DNA from 4 places in the Thalassospira sp. MBR-102 genome. Region 3 is predicted to be linked to each of the others. Evidence: riboswitches for the same ligand, from Rfam matches in the RefSeq annotation. Region 3 holds a riboswitch; each other region holds the start of a gene.
What was found. A riboswitch is a leader RNA that binds a small molecule or an ion and turns the genes downstream of it on or off. The one in region 3 is predicted to bind cobalamin.
Positions count from the first base shown of each region.

Region 1: it holds a riboswitch for cobalamin, as region 3 does, so the genes downstream of both, ABIE64_RS04630 (methylmalonyl-CoA mutase family protein) here and cobU (bifunctional adenosylcobinamide kinase/adenosylcobinamide-phosphate guanylyltransferase) in region 3, are expected to answer to the same signal.
Region 2: it holds a riboswitch for cobalamin, as region 3 does, so the genes downstream of both, ABIE64_RS01610 (CbtB domain-containing protein) here and cobU (bifunctional adenosylcobinamide kinase/adenosylcobinamide-phosphate guanylyltransferase) in region 3, are expected to answer to the same signal.
Region 4: it holds a riboswitch for cobalamin, as region 3 does, so the genes downstream of both, ABIE64_RS15120 (ABC transporter substrate-binding protein) here and cobU (bifunctional adenosylcobinamide kinase/adenosylcobinamide-phosphate guanylyltransferase) in region 3, are expected to answer to the same signal.

Region 1 covers NZ_JBEPTC010000002.1:254,516-258,608, reverse strand. The annotation lists gene scpA (methylmalonyl-CoA mutase) at 1-203, opposite strand, end outside; gene ABIE64_RS04630 (methylmalonyl-CoA mutase family protein) at 206-2,269, opposite strand; cobalamin riboswitch at 2,363-2,529, opposite strand; gene ABIE64_RS04625 (response regulator) at 2,796-3,218, shown strand; gene phhA (phenylalanine 4-monooxygenase) at 3,345-4,093, opposite strand, start outside.
Region 2 covers NZ_JBEPTC010000001.1:331,335-335,427, reverse strand. The annotation lists gene ABIE64_RS01625 (DUF1636 family protein) at 6-377, shown strand; gene ABIE64_RS01620 (hypothetical protein) at 378-902, opposite strand; gene ABIE64_RS01615 (CbtA family protein) at 976-1,659, opposite strand; gene ABIE64_RS01610 (CbtB domain-containing protein) at 1,663-1,836, opposite strand; cobalamin riboswitch at 1,869-2,082, opposite strand; gene ABIE64_RS01605 (ArsR/SmtB family transcription factor) at 2,202-2,666, opposite strand; gene ABIE64_RS01600 (hypothetical protein) at 2,800-3,063, shown strand; gene ABIE64_RS01595 (hypothetical protein) at 3,179-3,451, shown strand; gene ABIE64_RS01590 (hypothetical protein) at 3,418-3,678, shown strand; gene ABIE64_RS01585 (DUF2975 domain-containing protein) at 3,734-4,093, shown strand, end outside.
Region 3 covers NZ_JBEPTC010000006.1:187,783-191,875, forward strand. The annotation lists gene ABIE64_RS12695 (histidine phosphatase family protein) at 42-653, shown strand; gene ABIE64_RS12700 (hypothetical protein) at 730-1,305, opposite strand; cobalamin riboswitch at 1,618-1,841, shown strand; gene cobU (bifunctional adenosylcobinamide kinase/adenosylcobinamide-phosphate guanylyltransferase) at 1,902-2,441, shown strand; gene cobW (cobalamin biosynthesis protein CobW) at 2,474-3,514, shown strand; gene cobN (cobaltochelatase subunit CobN) at 3,605-4,093, shown strand, end outside.
Region 4 covers NZ_JBEPTC010000009.1:13,997-18,089, reverse strand. The annotation lists gene ABIE64_RS15130 (ABC transporter ATP-binding protein) at 1-296, opposite strand, end outside; gene ABIE64_RS15125 (FecCD family ABC transporter permease) at 293-1,333, opposite strand; gene ABIE64_RS15120 (ABC transporter substrate-binding protein) at 1,342-2,382, opposite strand; cobalamin riboswitch at 2,594-2,789, opposite strand; gene ABIE64_RS15115 (AraC family transcriptional regulator) at 2,845-3,762, opposite strand; gene ABIE64_RS15110 (SDR family oxidoreductase) at 3,931-4,093, shown strand, end outside.

The DNA of each region.
Region 1 (4,093 bases), on a different contig from region 3:
GTCGGATAGGGGCCGCGCAGGAAGGGCGGCATGCCCGGCATGGTGTTGAGATGATCAAGCCCCGCCAGATCATCCGCGCCAAAGACGGCCTTGACGTCGATGCCTTCGGGCGTGGTCCAGGGTGCGGTGTTGACCGGGCTGGTCGGGCCGGAAGTAGCACGATCAAACAGCGGCAGATCGGAAAAGTCCGGAATCCGGGTCATGGTTATTTTACCCCCAGATGTGAAAGGGCTGTCTCGCAGATCGCAAGAACATCCGCCCCGATAAATATGAAATCATCGATACCCGCCGCCTCGTAATGGGCCCTCGCATCGCCGGGATGCCCGGCAAGGTAAATGCGGGTCGCCCCGGCCTGTTTAAGGGCTTTGGCAATATCGGCGGCCATGTCGGCATATTGCGGGTCCGATCCGCAAATCACCGCGATCCTGGCACCACTTTCGCCAAATGCCTTGGCGGCATCGCTGGCATCGGCAAAGCCGTTATTGGTAATCGCCTCGATCCCGCCCGCTTCGAAGAAGTTTCGGGCAAACATGGCGCGTGCGGTGTGTTTGGCAACCGGGCCCAGATTGGCCAGAAAGATTTGCGGAAATTTGCCGGTTGATGCCTTGTGGGCATCGGCACGATCCCGCAGGGTTTCGAAGCTTTCCGAAAGACGATGGGTTGGCAGCGGATCGATGGTTGTGCCCGCGGCCTTGCCATAAAGGGCTTCATACATCTGTGCGATGGTGGCACCGGATTTGGCCGCCGTGATCAGATCCTCAAGGCTGATGCCGATTGCATCCTTAAACCCGGTCTGGCGGGCTTTGGCTTCCTTGCGGATTGTCGTCAGGTCTTGCGCATCGCAGGTGACTTTGGCCTCTGTGATGTTGGGGAATTCCGACACCCCGGTCAGGGGATCGCGCCGGGTGGCAACGCGGTTTGCGCGGTTCTGCCAGATTTCGGAAATCTCCTTTTGCAGGGACCCGTCGGCAAGGGCCTTGATAATGCCGCCCTTGGCTTCAAGTGACTGGAACCGGCCCCAGGCATTGGATGCCAGTTCGCGGGTCAGGTTTTCGATGAACCATGAACCGCCTGCCGGGTCGATCACACGATGAACGTTGCTTTCTTCCTGCAGGATCAGTTGGGTGTTGCGCGCAATGCGGCGCGCAAAGCCATCAGACAGGCCGATCAGATGATCATAGGGCAGGCAGATAACGCTATCGGCACCGCCCAGACCGGCGCTCAGGCTGGTGACGGTGGTGCGCAGCATATTGACCCACGGATCAACCTTCGACAGTGCCATTTCGGCTGATACCGCATTGATCGTGATGGTGGCATCATCGACACCCGATGCCGAAAGAACCCGGCTCCACATCAGGCGAAGCGCACGAAGCTTGGCAATCCCGGCAAAGAAATCGGTGCCAACCGCAACATTGAACGCAATCGCGCCTGCCGCCTGATCAATCACCATGCCGGTATCGGTCAGCGCGCGAAGGTAGGTGACACCACCTGCCAGCAGGCAGGCGAGTTCCTGCCCGTCGGTTGCTCCGGCATTGTAAAACGGCGCACCATTTACCGTGATGGCGGTGGCATGGGGGAAACGGTCGATCAGATCGGCGGCAATATCGGCGGCCTGTTTGATCGCATCATCGGCTGAAACCGGAAGGCACCCTGTTGCGGCCAATGTGCCAATCGGATCGATGTTGAAGGCCGGTGCGGCGTCGCTTGCAAAATCGTCATCCGCGTCGGCGCTGTTTTGCCCATCCTTTTCAAGGCGCGCGGCCAAAAGCGCAGCGGCCGGGATGGCGGCGGCACCGGCATCAAGTGCGACGGTCGCAAGGTTGGTATAGACATCGTCAAGTATAGCATCGAGATCGGCAAGGCAGTGAATGGCAATGCCGTCAATGCCAGCATCGCCCGATGTGATATCCGCCCCCGTGCGTGCGGCGGCATCCAGACATAGCAGGACCGACGTTGCGCCGTTTTCCAGATCATCGAGAATCGCGGCATTGACCGATTTGGGATCGGGATGGTCATGAAGCTGGCGGATGTCCCAGCCGCTGGCGGCGTCCTTGGCATCGACGGCGGCACACAGGACCTGATGGATCAGGCGGGTTGCGTCGTCCTGATCGTCGTTGGTGTAAAGCGGCTGCATCGCGAAACCGTCAAGCATCCTTGTGACCAGTTTCTTGTCAAAGGATGCGCCTTTCAGGCCGGATTCCGCCAGTTGACGCCAGCTTGCATAATCGGCGGCTGGAAACTCTGAGGCCAGCTTTAACGGGTCTGTCATGCTCTCTCCCGGTCGCGGTCGGATCTTTTCGGATCTGGGCCGATATCTATTTTACAACGGATTCCCTCCGCCCGGTACACCCCGCCCGGTCCGGCAGAAACAAGAGCCATCTTTCGGTATCTGGCTTATGCACCGTCAAAAACGGCGCATTTACAGTTGCGAGGGCAGCTTCGGCCTTGATCGCGGGCTTTCGCCGGACCGCACCGAATTCCCGAAAGAATGTTTCATATCGCATCTGCGACATGGCGGTGTTTATAGCACCCGCCCATAATTACGTAAATAGGCATGGAAATACCTATTTAGATCAATGTTGCGGCCAGCCATCAGCATTCCGTAACGTTATCCTTCTGAAAAGTGGTTGTTTTCTGCCAAGGATGGGGTCGATGAACGGATATTAATGGCGTGCCGCTGCCATTATACTTTGGCCGGATTGTGATGGTTTCTGGGAAAAATTGCGGGGTTTAACCAATTTGACATTTTCGTCTGCCAGATTGGCGCTGTCCCAAATCTCGGAGTATTGCCATCCATGAATGCGCTTAGCGCCGTGCCGCCCCGACCAATGAATGACGGTCTGGTGGTGTTTGCCGACGACAGCCCCAGCGCCAAGGCGGCTCTTGAAACCGTTTTGCGCCGTGCCGGCTATGACGTGGCAGGGTTTGATTGTGCCGACGATCTGATCGACCAACTGGACGGTCTTTATCCGCGGGCGATCATTCTGGATCTTGAAATGCCCGGGATGAGCGGGTTTGAAGCCTTTTGCGAGATTCGACGCCGCTATCCGAATGCGGTTGAAGTGCCGGTTCTGTTCTTCTCGGCCCATTATGATGCCGATACGCGGGCCCAGGCCGATGCCCTTGGCGCGGCGGACTTTATCAGCAAAGATGCCAGCCCGATGGTGGTGATCGAGCAGCTTAACCGGGCGCTTGATAAATCCATGAGCCATTGCTGAACTATTTTTGGTAATCGCCTGCATTTTTCGTTTTCAGTGAATAATCAAAAAATCGGGTCTTTTGGTAAAAAATGCCGTTGGACCCGATTTTTCGTATTCCTCATATCATACTATTTAAATGCCATCTCAGGCGTGGCGAAGTTGCGCCGGATCACCTGATGGCATGGTGATCGTGTGGTTTTCGTCCCCGTGGACATGATAAAGCTGATCACCGGCAAGCGTGTCTGCCGGATCGATGGCCGGGCGGTGGGCGAGCCGGTCATAGAGTGCCGCAAAATCCGCATCCATCGCATCAAAAAGCTGCTGATAGTCGGTCAGCACGAAATAGGTTTTCTGGAAATCGTCAATGGCATAGTCGGTTGCCATCACCCGTTCGAGGTCAAATGCCACCCGGTTGGGGGTTGGATCGGTGACGGAATAGATGGTTTCCGTTTGCGATGACAGCATGCCCGCCCCATAGGCGCGCAATCCATGGTCGGTCATGATCAGGCCGAACTCGACCATGTACCAGTACATGCGGGCGAGTTTCTTGAGCCCGCCTTTGGCAATGGCTTCGGGGCCCTTGGCACCATAAGCCGCCAGATAATCGGCAAAGACCGGATCATAGAGCATCGGCACATGACCAAAGAAGTCATGGAAGATATCGGGTTCGACCAGATAGTCGATTTCCTCGGGCTTGCGCAGCCAGACGGTCACCGGGAAACGCCGGTTGGCGAGATGATCGAAAAACACATCATCGGGCACCAGCCCCGGCACCGCGACAAGGTGCCAGCCAGTGGCGGCATGGAGCTTCTCACTGACCCGGCCGAAATGCGGAATGCCATCGGCGGCATCAAGTTTTTCAAGATTGCGGATATAGTCCGGGGCGGCATAGC
Region 2 (4,093 bases), on a different contig from region 3:
GCCAGATGCCCCGTATTGTCATTTGCAAAACCTGCCAACCAGCACCCGATGCTGATCCGGCCTCAAAGGTGGATTTTGTCGATGCGGATGGTTTTGCGCGGCAGTTAGGCACGGCACTTGATCAGGCGGAATTGCCCGAAACGTTTGAAATCACGCAGGTTGACTGCATGGGATCATGCAGCGACCCGACATCGGTTGCACTTCAGGGAACCGGGCGGGCAAGTTATCTTTTTGCCGGATTATCGGCACATCGTGATATTGACGATATCATTGCCACCTGCCGGGAATATCTGAACGCCCCGGATGGATGGATCGAAGACGCACGCGGCTGCGGACGTCTTCGATTTTGCCTTAAGGCCCGTATCCCGGCCCTGTGATTATGGTGCAACCGAAACAGTCATGGCCTGACGCAGCGGCTTATCGCCAACGGCAAGCTGGCTATGGTCATTAGCCGTAAGGGTCACGATAACCTCGTTATCACCCGCTGGAAGGTCTGCGATATGAAGCCACGGGCCATACAGGCGGGCGATCTTGGTGCCGTTAACATAGACATGAGCATGCCCCTCGCCCGGGATATGGGGACTGCTGGCATGTTCGGGGGCAAAACGGAAATTCTGGACCAAGAGATGCAGGTTCCAGCCACTGACCGGATCGGGCGCAATGGCAACATCAAGCCTTGGCGCATCAACGGCATCGGGCAGTGAAATGACGGCATCATGGCTGGCATGGGCACCGTTGACATTCATCGTGTCATGCGTATCACCATGGGCACTTTCCCCATGCGCGCGCGGATCGGAATGGTCATGACCATCAAGGGTGATGCCATTGCCCGCCGCCACCAGAAAGCCAATCCCGCCGCCAAAAACAAGCCCGATCCCGAAAAGAGCAAGTGAACGTGGCATTACGTTTATCCAGGCAAATCAATGAAAGAAAACAGGCGCGGAATATACCGCGCCTGATCAATGTGATTGCGTTTTACGCTTCCCGGTCGGCTTCACGCCGCCAGAAATGCCCGGCAAACAGCCCGGTCAACACCCAGGCCACCGCCCCGATACCAAAGGCACGCGCAGCAAACAGCGCGCCGAGTTCGGTCGGCACGGGACCGCTGAACTGATCGGGTTCCGGCGCACCGATAACATGGGGCGCCAGAAGCAGAACAACCGCCGCCCCCCACGCCAGCCAGTTCCGGCCAAAGGCGATCAGCCAAACCGCAAGTGCCGCGGTTGCCACCGTCGCAAACCACCAGATTTGCCGTTCATAGACATCGGCCGCAGCAACACCGGGCACCTCTGGCGCCAAGGTGAAGCCCGGTGCGAAATGCACGATGACAAACCCTGCAATGCCCCAGATGATGCCATTGCGCGCCGTCACCACATGACCACGATTTTCGGCAAAGGCCATGGCCGCGATCAGGATCAGTGCATAGCCGGTATAGACCAGCATGGTGAACAGGATGCTTAGCCCGTCACGCAGCGGATCAATCCCGCCGACATCCTGATGCGCGCTAACCGCGTCACCGCCGAAATGCACAAGGGCACCGGTTTCATACAGCTCCGCATGCAGCAAAACGGGCTGCACAAAATACAGCTGTAGCAGGGCCGCAATAAGCCCCGCTGCAGCACCAGCGAACAACGCGCTGGTTACTATGCGTGTGAACATGACTTAGTGGCAGGGAAAGCCGGTCGCGTGGCGCACATCGTGTGCCGCATCATGAAGCAGGTCCGCCTGAACGTGGCCGGTCACAAAGACAATCGCCATGCCGAAAACGGCACAGGCAAGGATCGGCAGAAGAACGGATTTTTTCGAAACGGCAAATGCCGCGGTCTGCGTGGTCATAGAAATCTCCTTTGCTGTCACACCCGACAGTCGGTTCGGGTCCATGCCTGGCAGGTCTCCTGGCTTGCGGGTCTTCATGCGTCGCCGACCTTCCCTGCTTTCGCAAGTGGTATGATGGCGGGCACTCGTCGCATACAGTCGCGGGGGCGGCTTTGGCTTTGACCGTCAAACAGACGGCTTTCCAAATTCCCTCTTCGTTTCCCAACCCCGAGCAGAGCGGGAAAAACCAAGCCATCCGTTTATGACGGTAATTTTGCGCAAGTGCAATGTGAAAACCACGCAGGCCGGGTGATCATTTGCCGAACATATTCGCCCGATTGTCGATATGCGACTGGAATGCCCGCAAAGATCAGTGCGGGGGTGGCTTAGTCGTGTGTGACGTGGGCAAAGACATCTCGAACAACACGGGAAATATGTTCGTCATCAATCTGATAGAAGATATGACGCCCGTTGCGCTCGGACGCCAGAATGCGCTGATCGCGCAACTGACGCAGATGATGGCTGGTAAGCGACTGCGACATGCCCGATGCCTCGGCCAGTTCACCAACGGTTTGCGGTTTTTCCATGCAGCGCAGAACAAGCTGCAACCGCCCGGCATCCCCCAAAAGCGCAAAGATTTTCGCCGCCGCCTCGATATCGGGCAGCGACAGGTTATGACCGGTGGCGCGCGACGCATCACGCGTTACGGCTTCCCCCTGTTCGGTGGAAAGGCCAAGACGTGCGGCGGTATCGCATTCATGACAACCGTCACCATCATTATTGGCGCTGACCACGACCGGGCGGGCCGGTGTGACTTCGACTTTACGGGATTTTGCTTTGCTTTGTGACATGCCCCTATTTTCCACGCCCTGCATCGCTTGGCAAGGGGACTTGATGTTTGCGTGCATGGAACTCCGCCACGCAGGGAACGTTACAGGTATGACACATCATCGAAAGTGCCCACCAGAACAAGGAGACACACCGATGCAAGAGCAAACAGCACTCGACATTTTTAATCTGCGCCAGTCCCACGACAGCTGGGAACGGAATGTTGCCGGTTACTGCGCGAAAAACGACATGCAGGTCGGAAATCTGCCCAAAGAGGTAACCGGCCCCTATAACGAGATGAATGAGGCATGGGAAAAGCTTAAGGCCGAAGGCGATGCCGCAAGCAACGCCACCGCAGAGCAGTTCCACAAGGCGACCGCAAATCTTGAAAAAGCATGGAACGATATGATTGGCAGGTAAATTGCCGGTTTTATGCCCTTTATAGAGAATGCCCCAAAATCGCCTTTTCATTGCAAATCGATGACATGATTACGCGCCAGATTGAAATTGTCTGGAAAAGCAAAAGGAGGCTCCCATGACAGCCCGTCCCCTTCCGGAGCACGCCAAGCTCCATCAGGAATTCAAGGATTGGGAATTCGGCCTTACAGCCCATTGCAAGGAATCCGAAGCCGGGCTTGAACAATTGCCAAGCGAGGTTGTTCAGGCGTGGGATGACATGGATGCCGCCTGGGGCGAGATCAAGGATCATAGCGGTGATATCCCGCAAGAATGCCTGCAGCGTTTTCGTGAAGCCAAACAACGTTTGCAAGGTGCGTGGGACGCGATGATCTCTTCCAAACGGCATTAACGACGCCGCGCTGGAAGCAGCCAGACTTTTTCGTCTCCCTCTCTTCCCTGGCGGGTTTTCCTCCCCTCCCCGCCATTCCTTCTGCAGCCGGGTGTTTCAACCGCCCCGGCTGCATTTTTTTGTCTGCATTTTGGCCGACCACCGCCCTGCAACGGATCAAAACCGGTTACGGGCAAAAATCCGAATTGACTCATCTCGATAAAAAATTCATGTTTTATTTTAATTAATAAATTCGATTCGTTATTTAAGCGTCACCCGAATGCTTCTGGATGGAGCCCCGTCATGGTCGATACCTTGAAAAATGTCCGCACCGTCAGCCGCATTCTTGGCTGGGTATGCCTTATCGGCGTTGTTTTCGAAATCTGTCTCGTGCCGCTGATATGGCATGTGGATGGCTGGATTGATACCAGCGCCAGCCAGATGACCATCAGCATTGAAGAATTGCGCGCCCTTTCCGGATGGCAGAAATATGCCGTGATGGCATCGATGATGCTGCCGACACTTGTTATGGCCTATGGGCTTTGGCGGTTGCGCAAGATGTTCCTGTCTTTTGCCGAAAACCATATTTTCCAGCCTGCCCCAATTGCCCATCTGAAAGCATTTTCCGTGGCCCTTATGGCACAGACCCTGATCAAGCCGATT
Region 3 (4,093 bases):
CCGGGTCGTATTTTTCGACCGCATTTTTCCTTGGGGGAAGAATGGACAAAGCAGTGACAACCCGTTGGTGGCTTGTTCGCCATGCGCCGGTTCTCAACCCGGAACGGCTTGTCTATGGCCGAAGCGACATGCCGGTTGATCTTACCGATGAAAAGGCATTGCGTGCCCTGTCACGCCATTTGCCAAACGACGCGGTCTGGATTACGAGCCACCTTTCGCGCACGCTTGATACCGCGCTTAAACTTCTTGAGCTGATGGATGAAAACATCCTGCCGACGCGTGAAACCGGCTTTGCCGAACAGCATTTTGGCGCATGGGAAAAGAAGCACTGGAATGATCTTCCCAAAGGGGAAACCACCCGTTTCTGGGCCGATTTCGCGCGCCAGCATCCTCCGAATGGTGAAAGTTTCAGCGACGTTGTCGAACGGGTTGGGCCAATATTTGACCGGCTGACAAGATATTGGGCCGGGCGCGATATTGTGGCCGTTATTCACGGCGGGACGGTGCGCGCGGCCCTTGCCAATGCGCTTGGTCTGTCGCTTGAGGCTGCCTTATCATTTCATATTGATACGCTTGGCGTGACACGGATCGAACATATAAACGGCGTCGATCAGCCGGGCTGGCGGGTGACCGGGGTTAATCTGCGTTACTGATAAAAGGGGACTGGGCAGTACCCATCTGCCGATACCCTGTGGGGCTTGAATGAAATGCCACACAGGGTATCAGTTTTCAGGCGGATTTCCGTTGATCGTTTTCCTGCGCATCGACAAGCGCATATTCCGACAAAAAGCGATCTACCATATCGGCAGAGACATCGTATCTGCCACAGATTGACGCGACATCGTCGAGATAGGCTTCGTAGTAAGGAATAGGCCGGCTGCGCGATTTGCCGCGAAGCTCGTTGATTTCCGTAAAGTCGGATGCAAATTCCGGTGCTTCAATAACCTGAATGATCGTGTCGTCGATGATGGCGGCGGGTTTGCCTTTGTATTTCTTACCACAGGCTGAAAGCATTTTGCTGGCGGTCGGGATGGATATCCCAGGCTGGCCCAGAAGCAGTGACATTTGATCTTCGTCGAAATCGTCATTTTCGAACAATTCCACGAGTTTCGTCAGGTCACGGACCAGAAGCGAAAGCGCATTTACGCGGATGCCACGCGCATGCGACCAAATGATGGTCGCGACAACACCACAGGTCGGGCGGCTGGCATAAATGTTTCGAACATCACGACGCGCCAATGATATTTCACCATTTACAGCATGATGTTGCAGGAATTCGGGAAAGGATTGATCATTATAGCTCAATCTATCCAGCAGCCCGCGCCACATGTCTTCGCGTGATACGGTTTGCCAGGTTGTTGATTTCAGATTCCGAATTCGTTGAATTTGTTCATGAATTGCCATTTGATCAGCAAATTTCCAATTAACCCCAAGAAGTTTTTCCGAAACCGTTTGCGGTTTCGGCATCCGGACTTTGTTTGTTTTGTAATGTCCGGCGGTCACGCGGGCGGCTTTTGTCGGCTCTGATCCAACGTGACAAAATTATGTTCTCCTAAAGAATAACCGCCGACAAGCAGTCAATTCTTACAAATACTGACCTTATGGTTAGGTCGGAGTTTGGGCTTTGGTCGTGGGGGTAAAGCTGCTAGGTTCGGCGCTGCCGTTTGGTGATGGGAAACCGGTGTGATGCCGGTGCTGCCCCCGCAACTGTAACGGGTTGGGTGATCCGGGTGATGTGATGTCACAAGCCACCGGTAATGTTGATTTGCAGACAACATGCCGGGAAGGCGGATTGCTTTCATGCCCGCAGCCAGGAAACCAGCCATCGGTATCCCTGTTCGTAAGGATATGGGGTAACGCAATCCGGCCTCGGTGGGAGGTCAAAGCGAAGGAAGGCGGCTATGACCCATAATATGGCTGATAACAGCCAGTTTGCCGGGATCCATCTGATCCTTGGCGGTGCCAGATCGGGCAAAAGCCGGTTTGCCGAAAACCGGATCAACCATGCAGGCGGCGGTATTTATATCGCGACCGGCCGGGCATGGGACGAGGAAATGGCAAATCGCATCGAACTTCACAAATCATCGCGCGGCGAGATATGGCAAACGATTGAGGAACCGCTTGATCTTTTCGGTGTCCTGTCTGCCTGCAATCGCGACGGCAGCAAACCGGTACTGGTCGATTGTCTGACGCTTTGGCTGACCAATCTGATGCTGGAAGATCGCGATATCGAGGCCGAGTTTGACCGGCTTTGCGACCTTTTGCCGGAGCTGGATATCCCAGTTCTTCTGGTTTCGAACGAGGTCGGTTTCGGGATTGTGCCGGAAAATGCCATGGCGCGCAGCTTTCGCGATCATGCCGGACGATTGCATCAACGGATTGCCGAGCTTGCCGATCAGGTGACGCTTGTGGTTGCGGGCATTCCGATGTCGGTTAAATAGATCAGAATTCATAGATTTAAGGGTAATTGAATATGGCACAGCTTGGAAAAATTCCGGCAACAGTGATCACCGGTTTTCTTGGTGCAGGCAAAACCACGATGATCCGCAATATGCTGGAAAATGCCGGGGGTAAGCGGATTGCGCTGATCATCAACGAATTTGGTGATCTGGGCGTGGACCGCGAAGTGATAAATGGTTGTGGCATTTCGGGATGTGCCGAGGACGACGTTGTCGAACTTGCAAACGGTTGCATCTGTTGCACGGTGGCCGATGATTTCCTGCCGACCATCAAGGGCCTGATTGATCGCGACACGCCGCCTGATCATATCGTTATCGAAACATCAGGGTTGGCACTGCCAAAACCGTTGGTCAAGGCGTTCAACTGGCCGGAAATCCGTTCACGGGTCACGGTAGATGGTGTGGTGGCTGTTCTGGACGGGGCGGCATTGCGCGACGGGTTGTTTGCCCATGATCATTATGCGGTTCAGGCCCAACGCGAGGCGGATGATAATCTTGATCATGAAAGCCCGCTTGAGGAACTGTTTGAAGAGCAGCTTCATTGCGCCGATATGGTGGTTCTGAACAAAACCGATTTGCTGAGCGCTGCCGAAGTTGCCAAGGTCGAGGCAGATATCCGGGCCGAGCTGAAACGCCCATCGGTCAAGATCATCGCGACCGCGCATTCGAAGGTCGAAAATGCTGTTTTGCTGGGACTTGGAGCGGCGGCCGAAGACGATCTTGATAGCCGCCCCTCACATCATGACGATGGTCACGAACATGACCACGACGATTTTGAAAGCTTTGTCGTGTCACTTGACGCGGTTGACGATGCGGCCGTGCTTGAAAAACGCCTGATTGATGTCGTGCGTCAGTTCGATGTCCTGCGGATCAAGGGTTTTCTCGATATTCCCGGCAAGCCGATGCGCCAGGTTGTTCAGGGCGTTGGTGAGAGGTTCCAGCGTTATTTCGACCGGCCGTGGGCCGAAACCGAAACGCGCCGGTCGGAACTGGTGGTGATCGGCCTGCATGGCTTGGATCGCGGTGCCATCGAAGCGGCAATCAAGGCATCGTGACGTTTTGAAATTGTAAGATCATCCGGTCGACAACGTTGTGCGGGCGGATGATCTTGAACCAGCACACGATAAAAGAAACGGACATTTCCGATGCATCTGCTTGCCGCCCAGCCTGGACTTGTTACCGATGGAAGCGAAGCCGTCGATCTGGGGCAAAGCCCGGGCGATGTCGTTATCCTGTCGGCAGCAGAGTCCGAGCTTGCCTGTCTGGCCGGGGCGCAGGCGCGATTGCATTCAGCATTTGGCGACGCGACACCGTCGCTGCGATTGGCAAGTCTATTGCAGCTGGGTCACAACATGTCGGTCGATCTTTATGTCGAGGATGTTCTGACCGATGCTAAATTCATCATCGTGCGCATTCTGGGCGGGCGGGGATATTGGGAATACGGGATCGAACAGCTGGTCGAACTGGCCCGTCGCAACGACGTGCCGTTGGTACTGTTGCCAGGTGACGATCAACCCGATGCGGAACTGTTGTCGTTATCGACGGTAAAGGGTGCAACGTATCAGCAAATCTGGCGTTACCTGATCGAAGGTGGTCCGGGAAATGCTGAACATTTACTGCGTCTTATATATGAA
Region 4 (4,093 bases), on a different contig from region 3:
AGTGCCACCGCCTCGCGCGCGGTCAGGCGGTCCGTCGTGTCGGCCTGCTGTTCGACAAAGCCGATCTGCCGGGCCAGTTTGCGACGGCCATGCTTTTTCATGTCCTGCCCTGCCAGCATTGCACGCCCCTGATCAGGTGGACGAATACCGGCCAAAACCGACATCAAACTGGTTTTTCCCGACCCATTTGGCCCGATCAGGCCAAGGAACTCGCCCGGTTCAACCCGGATCGAGACATTTTTGATGATCTTGCGAAAACCGGCAGACCAGACGATATCGCGCAGTTCCAGGGTCATCGCAAAATCCTTCCGTGACACAGGATCAGGGCAAAGGCCGGGGCCCCGACAAGGGCGGTAATCACCCCGATTGGCAAAACCTGCCCCGGAACGATCACGCGTGAAATCACATCGGCACAGACCAGAAACAGTGCGCCAATCAATGCCGATAGCGGTAATAGCAGCCCATGGCGCGTTCCGACAAAAAAGCGCGCCGCATGCGGGATCACCAAACCGACAAAACCGATGGAACCAACGATACTGACCATTACCGCCGTCATCATCGCGGCTGCGGCAATCAGGATCGCATAAACCCGCCTGACCGGCACACCAAGCGATGCGGCGGATTCACGACCAAACGTAAAGGCATCAAGTGCGCGTGCATGCCAAAGACACACGACAAGCCCGACAAGAGCCACGGGTAAAGCCAGCCACACATCGGGCCAGCGCACGCCGCTAAGATTGCCCAGAAGCCAGAACATGATGCCGCGCGCCTGCTCGGCACTGGCCGATTTGGTGACGATAAAGGATGTCAGGGCATTGAACATCTGCGATCCGGCAATCCCGGCCAGAATGATCGCACCCGTACCGCGCCCGGCCTGTAACGCCAGAAGGGTCACAAAGGCGAATGCCGCCACTGCGCCGATAAATGCACCAAGTGACAGCGAAAGCATCCCGGCCCCAAGACCTAGGATCACGATGCTGACCGCACCGGTCGATGCCCCGGCCGAAATGCCGAGCAGATAGGGATCGGCAAGACTGTTGCGCAAAAGCGCCTGCAGGACCGCACCGGAAACGGCCAAGGCCGCCCCGCAACTTGCGGCAACGATGGCGCGGCTAAGTCGGTAGTTCCAGATAATACCGGCATCAATCGCATCCACCGGATACCCGGCATCCCACAAATGATTGGCAATCGTATTGATCACCGTGCCCACCGGGATCGCTGTTTCGCCCACCGATGCGGCAACCGCCAGAACCGCTGCCAGCAACATCAGCGCGGCAAATGCCACGCTGATGCGTTTGATGAAAACAGGGCTGGAAATGATATTCCCGATCATTGGCCCGATCACTGGGTTGCCTCGAACGCCTCGATTGCCTTGGCCAGGGTTTCAATGCCGTCGATTGTCCGCATGGTCGGGTTCATCGACTGGGCATCCATGACGACGATATTTCCGCTTTTGACCGCATTCATCTGACGGGTTACCGGATCGGATTTCAGGAACTGCATTTTCAGTTCCCAGTCATCGGCCGGAAAACGGCGACGATCCATTTTGCCAATCGCAATGATATCGGGATTGGTTCGTGCGATGGTTTCCCACCCGACTGTGGGCCATTCATCATCACTGTCGATGACATTCTCCACACCAAGGATCGACATGACATAGGCCGGTGCGCCTTTCTGCCCGGCAACAAACGGATCAACATCGATTTCAGCACTGGAGAACCAGAACAGTACTGAAATTCCCTTGCCATTCACGGCGGCGACTTTTTCGCGCGCAGCCTGTTCGCGGGCTTTGAAATCGGCAATCAGATCTGCGCCGCGTTCCTCGACATCGAAGATTTTCGAAAGGTCGGCTATCCCCTGATAGATCTGATCCATCGAAAAGGCATCAATCCGCGTTCCGTCACCGCCCGTGGTGTTGTCCTTACCGACGCAATCGGCTGGTGCGGTATAGACCGGGATTGAAAGTTCGGCAAACTGGTCAATCGTTCCGACCTTGCCATTCGGGCCGATATGCCATTGGAACTGGGTTGCGACCATATCGGGTTTCTGGCCGACCACACTTTCAAAGCTGGGATCGTTGTCGGCCAGACGCGGAATGGTGGCGTTGACGTCGCGAAACTGTTCCTGCACCGGGCCAAGCCATACGGCCGTTCCGACCACCCTGTCGGCCAGTCCCAGAAGATAAAGCAGTTCAGTGCTGCTTTGGCCAAGCGATACGACACGGTTCGGAGCCTGATCAAAGGTCAGGGTTCGACCACAATTTTCCAGTGTGAGCGGATATTCCGTGGCAGATGCGTATTGCGCGAAAGAAGCCAGTCCTGCAGCAAACACCCCGACTGCAAGAACCTTTTTGTTCAGTTCAATCACTTTGCGTCCTTTCATGGATATGCTGATCGGGAATTTCATTTCCCGACCGGACATACCAAACCAATAAATGTTATGTTATAACACAACATCAAAGCTACTATGGTCAAGGGACTGGCTAAAGTGCTGAAAAATGGCGGGAAATGCCGGAATCCAAGGGCGGTCCAATGGCTTTCAGCCCGCCCGGAACGGTGACATATACCGACATCCTCCGGGGCACCCCGCCCGGTCCGTCGTATTTATGTCAGCAGGTCTCCTGGCTCGCGGGTCGTTGTGTTTTCCTGCCTTCCCGGGAAATATCCCAGTGGCTTTCAGAAGGAAACACTCACCGCCTACAGTTGCGGGGGCAGCTTCGGTTAACCGTCTTCACGGACGGCTTCGAATTCCCTTTATCCTTATCGGATACTGACATCTATCGGTGTCACATAGTCACGAAGGCCGGTCAAGCCAATTGCGAATAAATCGCAATGATTACAATTTTCAATAGGCGTTCGCCGCCGCCGTGCCATCGCCGCCCAGCCGCCCAAGGATCGCCGAGACATCGCGCATCGGTGGCGCGCCAAACATGCGGGCATATTCACGGCTGAATTGTGATGCGCTTTCATATCCGACTTCATAGGCCGCTGTTGCCGCATCCTTCATTTCGGTCAGCATCATCTGGCGCGCCATCGTCAGGCGAAGGCGTTTCTGATACTGAAGCGGGCTCATGGAGGTTACCTGTTTGAAATGATGATGGAAGGAAGACGGGCTCATATTCGCCTGTGCCGCCAGATCATCGACCCGAAGCGGTGCGGCAAAATCGTCCTTCATAAGGCGGATGATCTTGGAAATGCGCTGCATGTTGCTGCCGCCCATGCCGATTTGCGCAATCCTGGCACCCTGAAGGCCGCGCAGAAGGCGATAATGCACCTCGCGCAGAAGCATCGGCGCCATCACCGAAATATCGTCTTTCTCATCACACAGGCGCAACAGGCGCATCACAGCATCCAGCAAGGTATCGCTGGCGTTATCGACATGAAGCCCGCAATCGCTTTCGGATGCCGAGCCGACCTGAAGATCAATCTGGGTGACAAGATCGCCCAACATCTGACCATCAAGTTCAATCGACAAACTGCGATACGGAAGTGCTGCACTGGCATTTGTCACACAGCCGACAATCGGCAGGTCGACCGACGCCACCAGATACTTTCCGGGCGCGTAACTGAAAACCGCCTCGCCCAGAGTGACCTCTTTGGCACCTGACGCGATAATGCAAAGGCATGGCTTGTAGATTGTCGGAACTTTCATCGACGGCCCGGTCGCACGATACAGATGCACCGCCTTTACCGGCGTCTCGGCAACACCTTCGCCTTCGCAGTATCTGTCAATCAGTTCAGACATCTCTTCAAACACAGGCATCGCCAAACTCCTTTATTTCCCTAATATGAACTATAGCAACCAGAACCATCCTGAAAAGCGGTTTTCACCCTGCCTGGAGAATCAGGCAATTGATCAAGAGTTCTGTGTATTCATCAGGCCACCATTTGCAATCACAGTAAGCGCCATGATCCAGACAAGGAGGATGTCATGTCGCTTATGTCCAACAATGTTGAAAACAAGGTTGTCGTCATTACCGGTGCCAGCAGCGGAATTGGCGAGGCCACGGCAAAACTTCTGGCCGAAAACGGTGCAAAGGTCGTTCTTGCGGCCCGACGCACGGCAAAGCTTCATTCCATCGTCGCCGAAATCG